DNA from 3 places in the Nonomuraea sp. NPDC059007 genome. Region 3 is predicted to be linked to each of the others. Evidence: riboswitches for the same ligand, from Rfam matches in the RefSeq annotation. Region 3 holds a riboswitch; each other region holds the start of a gene.

Region 1 (5,903 bases), on a different contig from region 3:
GCGGGGTGAGGTAGACCCCGATCAGCCCGGTCCAGATCTTCCCCTTGCTCAGACTGAGCACCGCGAACAGGATGTTCGCCGTGACGACGAGCCCGCCGTTGATCAGGTCCTGGCCGGTGAACAACTCGTCGACCTCCAGCGGGCTGATCCCGAGCAGTCCGAGCCCGCACAACGCCAGCGCCATGAACACCGTGTCCACCGACAGCCGCCCCCGCTCGGTCCAGTAGACGTCCTGCAGATGCAGGACCAGCGCGAACTCGTCGAGCACGAGCGCCGCCCCCACGCCGAACACCGCCGCGGTCACCCCCGCGGGCGGAGAGCTTCCATCCTGTACGGCCAGCCCGCCGATCCCGCCCAGGCACATGAACACCAGCCCGAACACCACGTGGTGGATGTGCATCCCGCCCGGGGTGACATTCCCCGGCCACCACCGCACCCGCTTCCTGATCATCCGGACGCTGAACCTGATGAACAGGAACGTGAGCAGGAACAGCACGAAGAAGCAGAACAGCCGGAGCTTCCCCGCGTCGACGATCTCCCGGGCGAACCAGTGCCCCATCTACCCCCCAACGACCGGCCGGGGGGTAGTGCTAGGTGTACCCGGAATACTCGCCTCTGTGCCAATGTGCCCGCTGACCTGCGCCGATTGAATGATCGGCATGACGCGGACACACTCTCTCCCCGGCCCGTGGGTCGAGGCGGCCGGGCTGCTGCTCGGCCCGCTCCTGCTCCTCGCCGGGGTACTGACCCGGATCGGCCAGGACGACTTCTTCCCCGGCCAGCTCGCCGCCTATGCCCGGCAGCCCGGCACGATGACCCTGTCCTACAGCCTGTTCGCCGCCGGGCTCGTGCTTCTGTGGCCGGCCGCGGTCGCGCTGGCCCGGCGGATCTCCGCCACGCACCCCGGCTGGGCGCGGTGGGGCGTGACGCTGGTGGTGCTCGGGTTGTTCGGCCGGGTCTTCCACGCCGGGGCCGGCCACCTGGCGTTCCAGATGGTCGACGCGCTCGGGCTTGAGGCCGCGCAGAGGGCCGTGGCCGGCACCTACGGCGCCTTCCACGTCTTCAAGGCGGTCAACGTCGTCATCATGGCGGGCTGGATCGTGCTGGCGGTCGGCGCCTTCCGCGCGAAGGCGTTCGGTCCCGGCGCGGCCGGGGTGGCCCGTTGCGTCGCGCTCGCGCTGGCCACCGGGCTGCCGCTCGGCGTGCTCAAGGGCAGCACCGACCTGCCGTCCCTGCTCGCCGTCGCCGGTCTGGTCGTGGCCATGGCGCCGCTCGGGGTGAGCGTGCTGAGGCAGGCGGGGCCGGCGCCGCGGTGGTGGGTGGTGGCGCTCACCGTCGCGGCCGTCCCGGCGGCGTTCCTACTCGGGCTCAGCGGGTGAGCCCCAGACCTTGGGGTTCTCGTCCGGCTCGGGGAGCTTGGACAGGAGGTCGGCGATGCTGTCCCAGTTGGCGACCCGGACGAGGTCGCCCATGAGGCGCAGGCGCTCGGCGAGCTGCTCGTGGGCCTCGTCCAGATGGACCAGGCCCTTGGCGATCTGGTCGGTGTGGGCCTCGTAGCCGCGGGCGCCGCCGTCGCCCTTGAAGAACGTGACGCCCTCCTGGGTGCCGCCCCAGAAGGCGCCGATGGCGGTCAGTTCCGCGGCGGCCCGCCGTACGTGGTCGGCCAGGTCGCGGCGCTCGGTGTCGTAAGCCTCGGCGACGGCGCGCAGCCGGGCGCGGTCGATTTCCATCCTGCTCACCCCGCGGGTTTGTGGGCCATCGTGAAGTAGAGGAGCATCCGGCCCAGCGTTTCCTTCCAGGTCGGGATCAGGTCCTCGCCGCCCTGGCCGTTCATGGCGTCGTAGCTGGGGCCGTAGCCGACGGAGCCGCCGGCCATGCGGCCGACGAAGTACTGCAGGTCGAGGTTCTTGGTCATCGCCCTGGCCGCGGGCATGGCCGCGTCGAAGGCGCCGTAGAAGGCCACCGAGGCGGCGAACTCCTTGAGCGCCTGCCGGGCGTTGTCGCCCAGAGAGCCCGGGTCCTCGCCGCGCGCCGCCTTGACCCCGGCGACCACGCCCACGTCGCCGATGGCGAAGAAGGCGCTGCCGATCGAGTACTCGGTCAGCTTGGCCAGCACGACCCGCGCGACCGCGTGCTCCAGGAGCTTCGACAGCAGTTTCGCCTGCGCCCTGCGCATGAGGAACTGCGTGATCTGGTACGCCGCCCCCGCCTGCCACGGGAACGTGGTGATGAAGATGAAGCTGGCGAGGTTGGCCAGTGCCATGGTCCAGTAGGCGTGCCGTACGGTCTCGACGATCTCCGCGAAGTCGTCGCAGGCCTCGGCGTTCGCGCGGCAGGCGGCGGCCAGCTTGCCGGGGTAGCCGAGGGCCGGCGGCATCGGGTACAGGCCCTCGGTGACGGTCCGCTTGAACGCGTCCACCCCTTCGCCGCTGTTGCGCCGCCAGACCGACTCGGCGGCGGGGTAGGTGTTGCCCGAGCTCTTCTCCACGCGTTCGGCCAGCCGTAGCCAGGTGTCGCGGGCCTGGCGGGCGCGGTCGGGGTCGCCTTCCGGGTAGTCGACCGCGAGCATCTGGAAGACGAAGGCGGTGATGCCGAGGGCACCGAAGCCGTAGATGGAGGCGCGGGTGGGGTTGATCTTCATCGCAGCACGTCGGGGGTGAACGGCTCGGCCAGCGCCCTGGCCTGGTCACCGGCATCGCGGGCGGCAGCGGCGGCGGCCTGGAGGACGGCGGCGGCCAGCTCGTCGGAGCCGAGCCGCATGGCGCGGGGGTCGATGGTGAGCCCGGCCAGGGCGCCGGTCATGGTGGCCTCGGCGACGACCCGGCCCTCGGCGGCCTCACCGCGGCCGCGTACCCGCTCGATCTCTTGCTGGAGTCCCTGGAGTCGGGCGATCTCCCCGTGGAACTCGGCGAACATCCGGTCCAGCTCGTCTGTCATTCGGCCCAACGTAGATCGTGACACCGGCAATGGCAACTGAACTAGTAGGTAAAGCGCTTCACCTCACATTCAACAGAATCCGGCCTCCGTGCGTCTGGGATGTGATGGACCGAGGAAGGGTGAGGCCAGGGTGGACGACTTCGCGGCGTTCGTCGCCGAGCGCGCCGACGCGCTCCTGCGCTATGGATACGTGCTCAGCGGCAACCCGCACGACGCGGCCGACCTGACCCAGGAGGCGCTGATCAGGTTGCATCGGGCCTGGTCGCGGGTGCGCGGCAAACGCGCGCGGGCGAGATCTGGGTGCGGTGCGGCGTACTCACCTGCGTCGGCCACAGGCCGGACCGGACCGTTTTCATGCGCCTGCGCGACGGCACACAGGAGCGGGACCTGCCCGAGGCCCCTGTGATCGGACTCGCCGCGGACCGGTTCATGACGGTGCGGCTCGACTCGGCCGGCGGCGGTCAGGCGCTGCTCGACCTGGCCACGGGCCGCTCCGGAGACCTCGGCACCCGGCCCGGTGACGATGGCGGGATGCAGATCGTTCAACCGGGCGTCGGCGACGGCCGGCTCGTTCACTATCCGCTCGGGGGCAAAACCGTGATCATCGACCTTTCGAAGATCACGTGACTGTTGACGAGAACCGGAGGAAAGGATACGTTCCGGTAGATTTCACGGCTGTCAGGGGAAATCCGGTGAGATGCCGGTGCGGACGCGCCACTGTATCCGGGACGTAGATCCCGGGAGCCAGGTCACCTAACGGCCGTGACCTCACCTGTTGGGACGCGTCATCCCTGAGGAGGCCTTGATGAGTGGTGGGACCACTTCGACGTCCGTGCCCTTTCCCCGTTTGCGGCCCTGGTTGCTGAGCGTGCCGTTGTTCCTGTTGATCGCGTACCTGGTTCTGATGGACAACGGCGCGGTCTCGCAGACCGGTACCTTCCTGCACGAGCTGATGCACGACGGGCGTCACCTGCTCGGCGTGCCCTGCCACTAGGGGCCGGGCACGATGGTGCGCACCCTTGTGGTCAGAGGTCTGCTCCTGGGCCTGCTGGCCGGACTGTTCGCGGGCGCCTTCGCCTTCCTGGCGGGGGAGCCCCACGTGGACAGCGCGATCGCCTTGGAAGAAGCCGCGGCGGCGGCCGCGCCGGCCGCGCCGGCCGACGATCATCATGGTGAGGAGGCCGAGGTCAGCCGGCCGGTGCAGAAGGCCGGGCTGTTCCTCGCGACGGGCCTTTACGGCCTCGCCGTCGGCGGCATCTTCGGCCTGGTCGTGGCCGGGCTGCGCGGCCGGGTCGGCCCCAGGTCGGACCCCGCGCTCGCGTTCGCCGCGGCGGGCACGGCCTTTCTGGCGATCGTCCTGCTGCCGTTCCTGAAATATCCCGCCAATCCGCCCGCCGTCGGCGACCCCCACACGATCGGCAGCCGGACCCTGCTCTACGTGGTCATGGTGCTGGTGGGCCTGGCCGCCGTCGCCATCGCGGTCGCGAGCGGGCGCCGGGTCACCGGCGGTCCGTGGGCGCGCTGGAGCGTCACCGTGGTGACCTTCCTCGTGCCGGTGGTCGCCGCGCTGGCGCTGCTGCCGCGGGTCGACGAGGTGCCCGCGGGCTTTCCCGCCACGTTGCTGTGGGAGTTCCGGCTCGCGTCGCTGGGGACGCAGCTGGTGTTCTGGGCGGCGTTCGGGGCGCTGTTCGCCTGGGCGGGCGAGCGCGCCGCCCGCCGGACCACCGCCGCCGTCCCGGCCGCCGCACCGAGCTGAGCGGAGTGCTTTTCGTACGGCATGCCAGCACACCAGGCATGCGCACAGCCTGCTTCCCCGCACCGGAGCAGGCCGATCGCGCCAGCCTGGCGAAGGCCGCCCTTCTGGCCGGGACCGCCGACCTGGCCAGGACGGCGTCATACGCGGGACCCGGCACCCGGCCCGACCGGGACGAGCCCCGTGAAGCGGAGCTTGGGGAGATGCTGACGGCCGGGCAGGCGGGGGCGGCGTTCGTCGCGCCGTCGGTGGCCGCGTTGCAGACCGCCTCGGCCATGGGGCTCGCGCCCATCGTGGTCGACGCCCTGGCCGAGGCCGATCACGGCCGGTGGGGCGGCCTGCCGTACACGAGGGTCGCCCAGGACGAGCCGGACGCGCTCGCGAGCTGGCTCGCCGACCCCGGCGCGGCGCCCCACGGCGGCGAGAGCCTCGACCAGATGACGGCGCGCGTCACGGGGTGGCTCGACGAGACGCGGGCCAGGTTCGACGGCCGGCGCGGGCGGCCGTTCCTGGTCATCTGCGACTCGGGAGCCATCCGCGCCGCGCTCGGGCACGCGCTCGGCCTGCCCCCGCTGCACGCCGCCCGTTTCGACCTCGCGCCACTGTCCACCACCGAACTGGCCGTCACCCGCGGCGGCTGGCGGGTCGCCCACGTCAACCGGGACGCCCTCGAACACCGGAAGGTCACCTCTTGATCGCCACCTACCCGTTCAGCGCGGTCGTCGGGCTCGACGACCTGAAGCTGGCGCTGGTGCTCAACGCCGTCTCGCCCCGGGTGGGCGGCGTGCTCGTCCGCGGGGAGAAGGGCACCGCCAAGTCGACGATCGTCCGCGCGCTGGCCGCCCAGCTACCGTCGGTGGACGTGGTGGCCGGTTGCCGGTTCGCCTGCGACCCGGCCGCGCCGGACCCGGACTGCCCCGACGGGCCGCACGACCCCGGCGAACAACGCCACCGGAGGCCCGCCTCCCTGGTCGAACTGCCGGTCGGCGCCTCCGAGGACCGGCTCGTCGGCTCGCTCGACGTCGAACGCGCGCTGACCGAAGGCGTGAAGGCGTTCGAGCCGGGACTGCTGGCGGGCGCGCACCGCGGCGTGCTGTACGTCGACGAGGTCAACCTCCTGCACGACCACCTCGTGGACCTCCTGCTCGACGCCGCCGCGCTCGGCACCTGCTACGTCGAGCGCGAAGGCGTGTCGGTACGGCACGCCGCCCGC
Region 2 (5,903 bases), on a different contig from region 3:
TGGACGGTGCTCATCGGTGATCACCGGATCGCCGAGGACGACGCCGTCCTCGCGTTGACCGGCGGCGAGGGGCAGGCACTGGCGATCAGCTGGGACTTCCACGGCGACTGCCTGCTGAAGTTCGCGCGATCCGGTGAGCTGCTCACCGTGCTCGACATCTACGACACCGACGAGCGCTCCGGCCTGGACCCGGACGCGCTCGACCCCTATCTGAGCGGCCTGCGCTTCAACCTCGACCCGGCCGACCCGGACGAGCCCGTCGCCGAACCGGCCGAATCCTTCACCTCCGCTCTGGTGGCCGTCGGCAGGGTCGTGGGCCAGGAACTCGACAAGACCTGGCTGGACGCCACGCACCACTGCTACACCATGCACTGAGCTTCAGCCGGTCGGGTTCTCGCGGACCTGACGGGCGGCGGCGGTGAGGTTCGTCAGCGAGCTGCGGACCTCTTCCCAGCCGCGGGTCTTCAGCCCGCAGTCGGGATTGCCCCACAACCGCTCGACCGGGATGGCCGCCAGGCCCGCGCGCAGCAGGCTCGCGACCTCCTCCACGCCCGGTACGCGCGGCGAGTGGATGTCGTAGACGCCTGGCCCGACCTCGCGCGGGTAGCCGCCCTCGGACAGTTCGTGCGCCACCTGCATGTGGGAGCGGGCGGCCTCCAGGCTGATCACGTCGGCGTCGAGGTCGTCGATGGCTGCCAGGATCTCACCGAACTCGGCGTAGCACATGTGGGTGTGGATCTGGGTGTCGTCGCGTACGCCGGAGGTGGCCAGGCGGAAGGACTCGGTGGCCCACTCCAGGTAGGCGGGCCGGTCGGCGGCGCGCAGCGGCAGCGTCTCGCGCAGCGCGGGCTCGTCGACCTGGATGACGGTGGTGCCCGCCGCCTCCAGGTCGGCCACCTCCTCGCGCAGGGCCAGCGCCACCTGGCGGGCGGTCTCGCCGAGCGGCTGGTCGTCGCGGACGAAGGACCAGGCCAGCATGGTGACCGGCCCGGTGAGCATGCCCTTGACCGGGCGGCTGGTCTGCGACTGGGCGTAGGTGGTCCAGCGCAGCGTCATCGGCTCGGGACGGGAGATGTCGCCGGCCAGGATCGGCGGGCGGACGTAGCGGCTGCCGTAGGACTGCACCCAGCCGTGCTGGGTGGCCACGTAGCCGTCGAGCTGCTCGGCGAAGTACTGGACCATGTCGTTGCGCTCCGGCTCGCCGTGCACCAGGACGTCGAGCCCGGCCTCCTCCTGGAAGGCGAGCACCTGGCGGATCTCGGCCGCGATGCGCTCGTCGTAGGCGGCCTGGTCGATACGGCCCGCGCGCAGGTCGGCACGGGCGACGCGCAACTCGCTGGTCTGCGGGAACGAGCCGATCGTGGTGGTCGGCAGCGGCGGCAGCTTCAGCCTGGCCCGCTGGGCGGCGGCGCGCTCGCCGTACGGGCTGATGCGACGGCTGTCAGCGGCGGTGACGGCCGTCGTGCGCGCGCGGACCGCCGGGTTGTGGGTCAGCGGCGACTCGGCGCGGGCGCGCAGCGCGGCCTGGTTGGCGTCCACCTGCTCGGCGATGAGGTGGGTGCCCCTGCTGATGCCGCGGGTGAGCGTGACGGTCTCGGCGACCTTCTGGCGGGCGAACGCGAGCCAGCCGGCCACCTCGGGATGGAGGTCGGTCTCCAGCGCGGTGTCGTAGGGGACGTGCAGCAGGGAGCAGGAGGCGGCCACGTCCACCCGCTCGGCCAGTCCGAGCAGGGTGGCGAGCGTGGCCAGCGACCTCTCCAGCTCGTTGATCCAGATGTTGCGCCCGTCCACGACCCCGGCCACCAGCCGCTTGCCGGGCAGCCCGCCGGCCGCGGCCAGGTCGTCGAGGTTGGCGGCGGCCGAGCCGGTGAAGTCGAGTCCGAGGCCCTCGACGGGGGCGGCGGCCAGCACGGGCAGGGCGGCGCCGAGCCGGTCGAAGTAGCTGGTCACCAGGATTCTGGGCCGCCGGGTCAGCCCGCCGAGGTGGGCGTAGGCGGCGGCGACGGCGTCGAGCACCTCCTGCGGCCGGTCCTGGACCAGGGCGGGCTCGTCGAACTGCACCCAATCGGCGCCCGCTGACTGCAGCGACGCGAGGATCTCGGCGTAGACGGGCAGCAGCCGTTCCAGCAGCGACAGCGGTTCGAAGCCGGGCTCGACGCCGGGGGCGGGCTTGGACAACAGCAGGTAGGTGACGGGGCCGACCACGACCGGGCGCGGGTTGTGGCCCTGCAACAGGGCCTCGGTCAGCTCGGCGGCCTGCTTGCCGGGGTTGGCGGTGAAGACGGTGTCAGGGCCGAGCTCGGGGACCAGGTAGTGGTAGTTGGTGTCGAACCACTTGGTCATCTCCAGCGGCGCCACGTCCTGGGTGCCGCGGGCCATGGCGAAGTAGCCGGCCAGCGGGTCGGCCTCCACGGCCGCCCGGTGCCGCTCGGGGATCGCGCCGACCATGACGGTGGTGTCCAGCACGTGGTCGTACAGCGAGAAGTCGCCGGAGGGGACTTCGCCGAGGCCGGCGTCGGTGAGCTCGCGCCAGGCGGCGCGGCGCAGGCCGGCGGCGGCGGCTTCCAGCTCGGCGGCGGTGATCCGGCCCGCCCAGTAGCCTTCGACGGCCTTCTTCAGTTCGCGGCCGGGTCCCTGGCGGGGGTAGCCGTACACGGTGGCGAGCGAACGCTCGGTCACGGAACTCTCCTTCGCGAGTCACGGGGACATCCCCGGCGTTCGAGCGAAGGCACGGCCCAGGCGCGGGCACACTTCTGGCCCGCGTGGTCGCCCAGCCCTCCCTCGAGGCCGTCCGATGCACCGCGCGCGGGGTGCGCGCGGGCAGTGGCAGGTCTTCGGACTCGCGGGCGCGTCGCACATGCCTACTGGCCGTCGCTTCCCCGGCCCCGGGGGCCGAGTGCTGGTGACGGCGGTCGTTCCCACTCACCGCTGCGGGGCAGTCCCGGATTCGCACCGGGTTCCCTCTTACGACGCCTCGCCTGGCTGACGGGGCGAACCAACTGCGACCCCCACCCTAAGCCAAGGGAAGCCGGCACTGGACTTACTAGGACGTCCAACTATATTTTCAACAGGAACGCTCGCGGTGCAGGGAAGCTGGTGTGAATCCAGCACGGTCCCGCCACTGTGACCGGGGATGTGCGTCATCGCTCGACAGTGCCACTGGCGAAAGCCGGGAAGGCCGGATGACGTGCGCTGATCCGGGAGTCAGGATACCGGCCGCGAGTTCTGGCATGTGTTGTCCACGAGGATGGAGCGAACACGCATGGCACCGGAACGCGCCCGCGGCCCAGGTGATCCGATGGCGACGGCGGTCACTCACCTCTGACCTGCCCTCCTTTGCATGCCCATCCTCGGGTCCACCTGGCGAAAGCAGGCTCCATGATCCGTGAACTGTCCCATTTCATCGGCGGCAAGCACGTCCCCGGCATCTCGGGCACCTTCGGCGACGTCCACGACCCGAACACCGGAACCGTCCAGGCCAGAGTCCCGCTGGCCACTCCGGACGAGACCAGGGCGGCCATCTCCGACGCCGCCGAAGCCCAGGCGGCCTGGGCGGAGTGGAATCCGCAGCGCCGCGCCCGCGTGCTGCTGAGGTTCCTGCACCTGGTCGAGGCCGAACGCGACACCCTGGCCCGGCTGCTGTCATCCGAACACGGCAAGACCGTCGCCGACGCCGACGGCGACATCCAGCGCGGCCTGGAGGTGGTCGAGTTCGCCGCGGGCGTCCCCCACCTGCTCAAGGGCGAGTTCACCGACAACGCGGGCAGCGGGATCGACGTCTACTCCATGCGCCGGCCGCTGGGGGTGGTCGCGGGGATCACGCCGTTCAACTTCCCCGCCATGATCCCGCTGTGGCAACTGGCCCCCGCCGTCGCCTGCGGCAACGCCTTCGTGCTCAAGCCCTCGAGCGTGACCCATCAGTTCCGGTACGGCTGGCCGAACTGCTCACCGAAGCCGGCCTCCCACCCGGTGTACTGAACGTGATCCACGGCGCCAAGGACGCCGTCGACACCCTGCTGACCGACGACAGGGTGAGCGCGGTCGCCTTCGTCGGCTCCACCCGGGTCGCCGAGCACGTCTACACGACCGCCACCGCGCACGGCAAGCGCGCCCAGTGCTTCGGCGGCGCCAAGAACCACCTGATCGTCATGCCCGACGCCGACCTGGACCAGGCCGCGGACGCGCTGATCGGCGCCGGCTACGGCTCGGCGGGCGAACGCTGCATGGCCATCTCGGTGGCCGTCCCCGTGGGACAGGCGACCGCGGACGCGCTGCGGGAACGGCTGGTGGCCAGGATCGGCGAGCTGCGCCTGGGCCGCAGCGACGACCCCGGCGCCGACTTCGGCCCGCTGGTCGGCTCCGACGCCCTGCGGCGCGTCCGCGACTACGTGGAGATCGGCGTGAGCGAGGGCGCCGAGCTCGTGGTCGACGGCCGGGACGCCGACGTGCCGGAGCCGGGCGGCTTCTTCATCGGCCCGTCCCTGTTCGACCACGTGCGGCCCGACATGCGGATCTACCGCGAGGAGATCTTCGGGCCCGTGCTGTCCATCGTGCGCGCCGGCGACTACGAGCACGCGCTGCGGCTGCCGAGCGAGCACGAGTACGGCAACGGCGTCGCCATCTTCACCCGCGACGGCGACACGGCACGCGACTTCACCCGCCGGGTGAACACCGGCATGGTCGGGGTCAACGTGCCCATCCCCGTCCCGGTCGCCTATCACTCCTTCGGCGGCTGGAAACGCTCCATGTTCGGCGACCTCAACCAGTTCGGCACCGACTCCATCCGCTTCTTCACCCAGGCCAAGACGGTCACCTCCCGCTGGCCGTCGGGCATTCGCGAGGGCGCCAGCTTCACGATCCCGACGATGGGCTGAGGCCGATGCCCGTACTGACGCAGGAGCAGTTCGCCATCGTCGAGGCGGTCGCCGGCTTCACCCACGAGCACCTGTCCCCCAACGCGATCGACTGGGACCGGCGCAAGCACTTCCCGGTCGACGTGCTGACCAAGGCGGCCGACCTCGGTCTCGGCGGCGTCTACGTCAGCGAGGAGTTCGGCGGCTCGGGCCTGTCCCGCCGCGACGGCACGCTGATCTTCGAGACGCTGGCCACCGGCTGTCCGTCCATCGCCGGATATATCTCCATCCACAACATGGTCGCCTGGATGATCGACCACTACGGCAGCATCGAGCAGCGCACGCGCTGGCTGTCCGGGCTGTGTTCGATGCGTAGCCTGGCCAGCTACTGCCTGACCGAGCCTGGCGCCGGTTCTGACGCGGCGGCGCTCGCCACGCGAGCCGTACGGGATGGGGACGCCTACGTCCTGGACGGCGTCAAGCAGTTCGTCTCCGGAGCCGGGGCCGCGCAGGTGTACGTGGTCATGGCCCGCACCGGCGTCTCCGGCGCGCGCGGCGTCTCCGCGTTCGTCGTCGAACGCGACGACCCCGGCCTGTCCTTCGGCGCCAACGAGGAGAAGATGGGCTGGAACGCCCAGCCCACCCGGCAGGTCGTCTTCGACGGCGTACGCGTCCCCGCCGACCGGCTTCTGGGCCGGGAGGGCGACGGATTCCGGATCGCGATGAACGCCCTCAACGGCGGCCGCCTCGGCATCGCCGCCTGCTCGCTCGGCGGCGCGCGGGCCGCGCTGGAGGCCAGCACCTCCTACCTCGGTGACAGGCAGGCGTTCGGCGCGCCGCTCTCGCACGCCCAAGGGCTGCAGTTCCAGCTCGCCGACATGGCGACCGAACTCGAGGCCGCCCGCGCCCTGCTGTGGCGGGCGGCCACGGCGCTCGACGAGGGCGACCCCAAGGCGGTCGAGCTCTGCGCGATGGCCAAACGCTTCGTCACCGACACCGGGTTCACCGTCGCCAACCGCGCCCTGCAACTCCACGGCGGCTACGGCTACC
Region 3 (5,903 bases):
CCGGCCGACAACATCCCGCCGATCCTCGCCGTCGCCCAGCATCTGGGGCGGACAGGCGCGGAGCTGGCCCGCGCCATCGCGGTGGCCTATGAGGTCCAGGTCGCGCTGGTGGGCGGCATCTGCCTGCACGAGCACAAGATCGACCATGTCGCCCACCTCGGCCCGTCCGCGGCGGCCGGGATCGGCGCGCTGCTCGGGCTGCCGGTGGAGGTGATCTATCACGCGATCGGCCAGGCCCTGCACACCACCACCGCGACCCGCCAGTCACGCAAGGGAGAGATCTCCTCCTGGAAGGCGTACGCGCCGGCTTTCGCCGGGAAGGCGGCGATCGAGGCGGTTGACCGGGCGATGCGCGGCCAGGGGGCGCCCGCGCCGATCTACGAGGGTGAGGACGGCGTCATCGCCTGGCTGCTGTCCGGCCCCGGCGCCGAGTACGCGGTGGAGCTGCCCGCGCCGGGCGAGGCGACCCGCGGCATCCTGCGCACGTACACCAAGGCGCATTCCGCCGAGTATCAGGCGCAGGCCCTCATCGACCTGGCCATCGACCTGCGCGCACGGATCGGCGACCCGGCGAAGGTGGAGCGGATCACCATCCACACCAGCCACCACACCCACCACGTCATCGGCAGCGGCGCGGGCGATCCGCAGAAGTATGACCCGGCCGCCAGCCGGGAGACGCTCGACCACTCCCTGCCCTACATCTTCGCCGTCGCCCTGCAGGACGGCGCCTGGCACCATGTCGACTCCTACCTGCCCGAGCGGGCGGCCAGACCGGACACCGTCGAGCTGTGGCGGAAGATCGCCACGCTGGAGGACCCGGAGTGGACCGCCGCCTACCACCACCCCGAGCGCCGTGCCTTCGGCGGCCGCGTGGTGGTCGAGCTCGCCGACGGCAGCACCATCGAGCAGTCCCGCGCGGTCGCCGACGCCCACCCCGACGGCGCGCGGCCCTTCGCCCGCGCGGACTACATCGCCAAGTTCCGGGCGCTGGCCGCCGGAGCTGTGAGCGAGACCGAAAAGGATCGCTTCCTGGACCTGGCCACCCGCCTCGCCGGCCTGACGGCCGCCGAGGTGGCCGCGCTCAACCTGGAAGCCGGCATCGGCTCCGTGCCCGGGACGAAGGGAATCTTCTGATGCTTCACTCCCGCACCACGCCGCACGACAAGCGCCGCGCTCTGCGCGCCGGGCTGTCCGGGGGCGAGCTGCTGCGCCTTCCCGGCGCGATCAACCCGCTGTCAGCCCGCGCCATCGAGCGGGCCGGATTTGACGGCGTCTACGTGTCCGGCGCCGTGCTCGCCGCCGACCTGGCCCTGCCCGACATCGGCCTGACCACGCTCAGCGAGGTCGCCGAACGCTCGCAGGCCATCGCCCGGGTCACCGGCCTGCCCACCCTCGTCGACGCCGACACCGGCTTCGGCGAGCCGATGAACACCGCCAGGACCATCCAGATCCTGGAGGACGCCGGACTGGCCGGATGCCACATCGAAGACCAGGTCAACCCCAAGCGCTGCGGCCACCTGGACGGCAAGACGATCAGCCCGCTACCCGACGCGGTGCGCCGCCTGCGCGCCGCCGTGGACGCCCGCCGCGACCCCGACTTCGTCGTCTGCGCCCGCACCGACGTACGCACCACCGGCGGACTGGCCGCGACGATCGAGCGAGCGAAGGCGTTCGCCGAAGCCGGAGCCGATCTGATCTTCCCCGAGGCGCTGGCCGACGCCGCCGAGTTCGAGGCCATGCGCAAGGCGGTCGACGTGCCGATCCTGGCCAACATGACCGAGTTCGGCCAATCGACCCTGCTCACCACGACGACCCTGCGCGACCTCGGCATCAACGTCGTCATCTACCCCGTGACCCTGTTCCGCCTGATCATGGGCACGGTCACCGAGTCCTTGAAGATCATCGACGCTGAGGGCACCCAGGCCGGGCTGGTCGAGCGCATGCAGACCAGAGGCGAGCTGTACGACCTGCTGGACTACTCCGGCTACGCGACCTTCGACGCCGACGTGCTCACCCACGGCTACCGGGAGGACCGATGACCATCAGCAAGGGCCTGGCCGGCGTCGTGGCGGACACGACCGCGATCTCCATGGTCAACCCCGACAGCAACTCCCTGACCTACCGCGGATACCCGGTGCAGGAGCTCGCCGCCGCCTGCGGCTTCGAGCAGGTCGCCTATCTGCTGTGGCACGGCGAGCTGCCGGATGCCGGGCAACTGCGCGCGTTCGAGGCGGCCGAGCGAGCCCGCCGTACCCTCTCGCGCACCACGCTGGACGTGCTCGCCAAGCTCCCGGAGAGCTGCCACCCGATGGACGTGCTGCGCACCGCAGTCAGCCAGCTCGGCGCTGAAGACCCGCGCGAGGACGACGCCGACGCCAACCCGCACGCCGCGCTCGACCTGCTCGCCCGCCTGCCCACCGTCGTCGCCCTGAACCAGCGCCGCCGCCGCGGACAGGCGCCGATCCAGCCCGACCCCGAGCTGGGCTTCGCGGAGAACTTCTTCCACATGTGCTTCGGTGAGATCCCGGAACCCGAGGTCGTGCGCTGCTTCGAGATCTCCCTCATCCTCTACGCCGAGCACAGCTTCAACGCCTCCACCTTCACCGCCCGCGTGGTCACCTCCACGCTGTCCGACCTCTACAGCGCGGTCACCGCCGCCATCGGCGCGTTGAAGGGACCCCTGCACGGCGGAGCCAACGAGGCCGTCATGCACATGTTCGCCGAGATGAGCGACCCCGAGGCCTGGCTGGCGCAGGCCCTGGCGGACAAGCGCAAGATCATGGGCTTCGGTCACCGCGTCTACAAACACGGCGACTCGCGCGTGCCGACCATGGAGGCGGCGCTGCGCGACCTGGCGCGGCTGCGGAACGCCGACGATCTCATGAAGCGGTACGACGCTCTCGCCGACGCGATGGCACGGACCAAGGGAATTCACCCCAACCTGGACTACCCGACCGGCCCCGCGTACCACCTCATGGGCTTCGACATCCCCACCTTCACCCCCATCTTCGTCATGTCCCGCATCACCGGCTGGAGTGCTCACATAGCCGAGCAACTGACTGCGAACTCCCTCATCCGCCCCCTCAGCTCCTACGTCGGCCAAATGGAGCGACACCTCCCGTGACACTTCTCTCGACACGTGATGTGGGGTGTGGCTCTCGGGCCACCCGGTGGGACGGCTGACGGCACCGGCGCGCGGGCTGTGCGACGCCCCTGCCCGCGGCCCTTCTACGCGACCTCGGTTCGACGACCGCGCTGTCGGCGACCGGCCAAAATGTCGCAGAGCATGATCCCAGGCGGAGAGACAGACGTCCCGTCAAACCGCACGTGTACCTCATTTCAACGGGGGAGGCTACCGGCCCGTTATGCTTCCTTCTGCGGCTGGTCCGGCCCTCACGAGGGACCGGCGTAAGAGGGAACCCGGTGTGAATCCGGGACTGCCCCGCAGCGGTGAGCGGGAACGACCGCCGTCCACACAAGCACTGGGCTCCGGCCTGGGAAGCGACGGCCAGTAGACACGTGTGAGACGCCCGCGAGTCCGAATACCTGCCACCGCCCGTGTGCCACCCGGCACGCGGCCCCCAGGGGTTCCGCGAGGGAAAAGGACCCGACGTGAGACAACGCACCACCGTGCTCGGACGCCCGGCGGCCACCGCCGATCTGTGGGAAGGCTGGCGGAACTTCCGCCTGACCGACCTGCCGCTCCACGACCCCGCCTTCGCCTCGGCCGCCACCTTCGGCGTGACCGGGCCGCTGACCCGGGCCACCCGCTTCCGGCTCGACCGCAATGCGCCGCTGGCCGCCTACCATGAGGTCAGGCGGCTCGGCTTCGAGATGCGGCCCGTGCTGCCGGGGCCGCTCGCCTTCCTGCGGAGCATGGGCGGCGATCATCGGCTCCGCCTGCTGGACGCGTTCCTGGAGCCGTACGCGGAACTACTCGAACGGCTGGCCACCGCCGGAGCTCAGGAGGTCCAGCTCGACGAACCCCCGCCGGCCGATCCCGCGGACCTGCGTCACCTGGCGTACGCCTACGAGCGGCTGGGCGAGCTGAGCAACCGCCCCCGGCTGCTGGTGTGCCTGTGCTCGGGCGAAGCCGGTCCAGCGCTGGCCGTGCTGGGCGCGTCACGGGTGGAGAGCATCGCGGTCGACTTCGTGACCACGCCCGGCAACCTCGACGGCCTCGCCCGATTGGGGGGCCTGCCTCGCACGACGATCGTGGCCGCCGTCGTGGACGGCTGCTCGCCCGGCACCGGACAGGTCGATACCGCAGTGACCACATGCGCGGCGGTTTCGGAGCTCGCCGACCAGCTCGTGGTGGCCGCCTCCTGCTCCCCCGGGCAGCAATCGCCCTTGGAGACCGCCGCCGCCGTGGTCAAGATCGGCCGTGTCCGATGGGCGGGACTCAACCGTGTCTGAACCCTTTCCCGGTTCGGTCGAGCGGGTCAGGGGCCGAGCCGAAGTAGGTGGCGCGTAGCTCATCCCACGCTGCCAGCCGGTCGAAGTCGGGAGGATCGAGGATCTGCTGGCGGTCGGTGAGGAAGGGGTTGGGCAGCAGGACGGTCATGAGCTGTTCGTCGCGGCCGTTGAACAGGCGCACTCCCCAGGAGGTGGGGATGCCCTCGTCGTCGACGCGGCGATACAGCTCGGCCCGGGCGCACCGGCGGATGGCGCCGAGTTCGGGGCCGCTGGCGGTGTGCTCGCCGATGCACAGGTGGAAGTGCCAGCGGCCGAAGTCGACGGTGACGTAGCCGTCGTACATGCTGATGCGCTCAGGGGCGTTGGGCGCGGCCACCTCCCAGGCCGCGCCCTGGATGATCACGCCGAACCAGATGTGTTCCCAGTGCCGCTCGAACAGGAAGGTGACCAGGTTCAGCAGGTTGTCCTCGTCGGTGGGCAGGGGCCAGACGTGCAGGGTTCCGTTGCCGTGTTCCTCGACGACCGTGTGGTTCACGATGGGGCTCCTGACTGGTTTCGGGGGATGAGGGCGCAGTCACCGCACTTGCCGCCGCCGGGCAGTCGGTAGTACAGGCAGCAGCTGCGCCGGACGAAGAACGGGCGGCCGGGCTCGGCGAGGTCGCCTGTGCCTTTCAGCAGCTTGGTCCGCAACAACTCGCGACCGATGGGAACCGCCCGCGCGGTCAGCTCGGGGTGCCGGCGCAGCACCGCGCGGATGCTCCCGGCCAGGGAGGAGGCGGCGTTGCCCCACAGCAGGCCGGGTGCCAGCTTGACGATGCCGCGGGTGGTTTCGGCGAGTGGTTCGAGCAGTTCGGTGACGACGTTGCGGTAGATCGGCTCGATGGCGGCGCTCGGGTCGGCGGCCTGCCATCCGGTCGGGCGGGCGATCCGCAGCGGCAGCGGTCCGCTGGGGACAGGTCGCCAGTGCAGGTCTTGCGGCGGCAGGTCGAGCAGCAGGTCGTGGACGATGAACGCGCCGAGAACGGGCGACCACAGGCGCGCGGCCAGGCCCTGGAACAGGATCGAGGCGGCGACGCGCCTCTCCTGGGTACCGAGCCGCTCTGCGACGGAGTCGATGCGGCCGGCCAGGGCTGACGGGTCTGCGGACAGGTCGGTGAACGGCTGCCATCCGTCACCGGGTGGACCGACTTCCAGTTCGAAGTAGCCGCCCAGCGTGCTGGTGCCGGCCACGGCGACGGCGGGGGCGGCCGGGAGAAGGACGGGGTGGTCGTGCAGGTGCCGAGCCCAAGCCGCGACCTCGGGGATGGTGGGGAACCAAGGGGTTCGCCCGTCGTAGGCGGCCGCGTATCCGCCCTCCCTGTGATCCACGGCCAGTTGGACGGCCCCGGCGGCATCCCGGCGCCAGCCCTCCCTGGCCAGGGCGCGCTCCAGCAACGGGTCGTCGGGCAACCGTACGGGGCGGGCGCGTGCCGGGTTCAGCGTGAACA

The links. Region 3 has a riboswitch for cobalamin ahead of ACFWY5_RS41135 (hypothetical protein). Riboswitches for the same ligand answer to the same signal wherever they lie in the genome.
Region 1: linked by a shared signal. The riboswitch ahead of ACFWY5_RS33645 (CbtB-domain containing protein) and the one ahead of ACFWY5_RS41135 (hypothetical protein) in region 3 are both predicted to bind cobalamin.
Region 2: linked by a shared signal. The riboswitch ahead of ACFWY5_RS30770 (CoA-acylating methylmalonate-semialdehyde dehydrogenase) and the one ahead of ACFWY5_RS41135 (hypothetical protein) in region 3 are both predicted to bind cobalamin.

The regions. Positions count from the first base shown of each region.
Region 1 covers NZ_JBHYJD010000024.1:75,141-81,043, reverse strand. Annotated here, with positions in the region: gene ACFWY5_RS33680 (hypothetical protein) at 1-559, opposite strand, end outside; gene ACFWY5_RS33675 (hypothetical protein) at 660-1,379, shown strand; gene ACFWY5_RS33670 (hypothetical protein) at 1,359-1,730, opposite strand; gene ACFWY5_RS33665 (hypothetical protein) at 1,736-2,641, opposite strand; gene ACFWY5_RS33660 (YbaB/EbfC family nucleoid-associated protein) at 2,638-2,937, opposite strand; gene ACFWY5_RS33655 (sigma factor) at 3,026-3,343, shown strand; gene ACFWY5_RS33650 (hypothetical protein) at 3,292-3,564, shown strand; cobalamin riboswitch at 3,576-3,713, shown strand; gene ACFWY5_RS33645 (CbtB-domain containing protein) at 3,770-3,931, shown strand; gene ACFWY5_RS33640 (CbtA family protein) at 3,944-4,693, shown strand; gene ACFWY5_RS33635 (histidine phosphatase family protein) at 4,732-5,385, shown strand; gene ACFWY5_RS33630 (putative cobaltochelatase) at 5,382-5,903, shown strand, end outside.
Region 2 covers NZ_JBHYJD010000020.1:181,984-187,886, reverse strand. Annotated here, with positions in the region: gene ACFWY5_RS30780 (hypothetical protein) at 1-375, shown strand, start outside; gene metE (5-methyltetrahydropteroyltriglutamate--homocysteine S-methyltransferase) at 379-2,679, opposite strand; cobalamin riboswitch at 2,825-2,998, opposite strand; cobalamin riboswitch at 3,064-3,236, shown strand; partial or broken gene ACFWY5_RS30770 (CoA-acylating methylmalonate-semialdehyde dehydrogenase) at 3,379-4,874, shown strand; gene ACFWY5_RS30765 (acyl-CoA dehydrogenase family protein) at 4,880-5,903, shown strand, end outside.
Region 3 covers NZ_JBHYJD010000036.1:53,152-59,054, reverse strand. Annotated here, with positions in the region: gene ACFWY5_RS41150 (MmgE/PrpD family protein) at 1-1,134, shown strand, start outside; gene prpB (methylisocitrate lyase) at 1,134-2,039, shown strand; gene ACFWY5_RS41140 (bifunctional 2-methylcitrate synthase/citrate synthase) at 2,036-3,124, shown strand; cobalamin riboswitch at 3,366-3,569, shown strand; gene ACFWY5_RS41135 (hypothetical protein) at 3,613-4,416, shown strand; gene ACFWY5_RS41130 (hypothetical protein) at 4,403-4,951, opposite strand; gene ACFWY5_RS41125 (ATP-binding cassette domain-containing protein) at 4,948-5,903, opposite strand, start outside.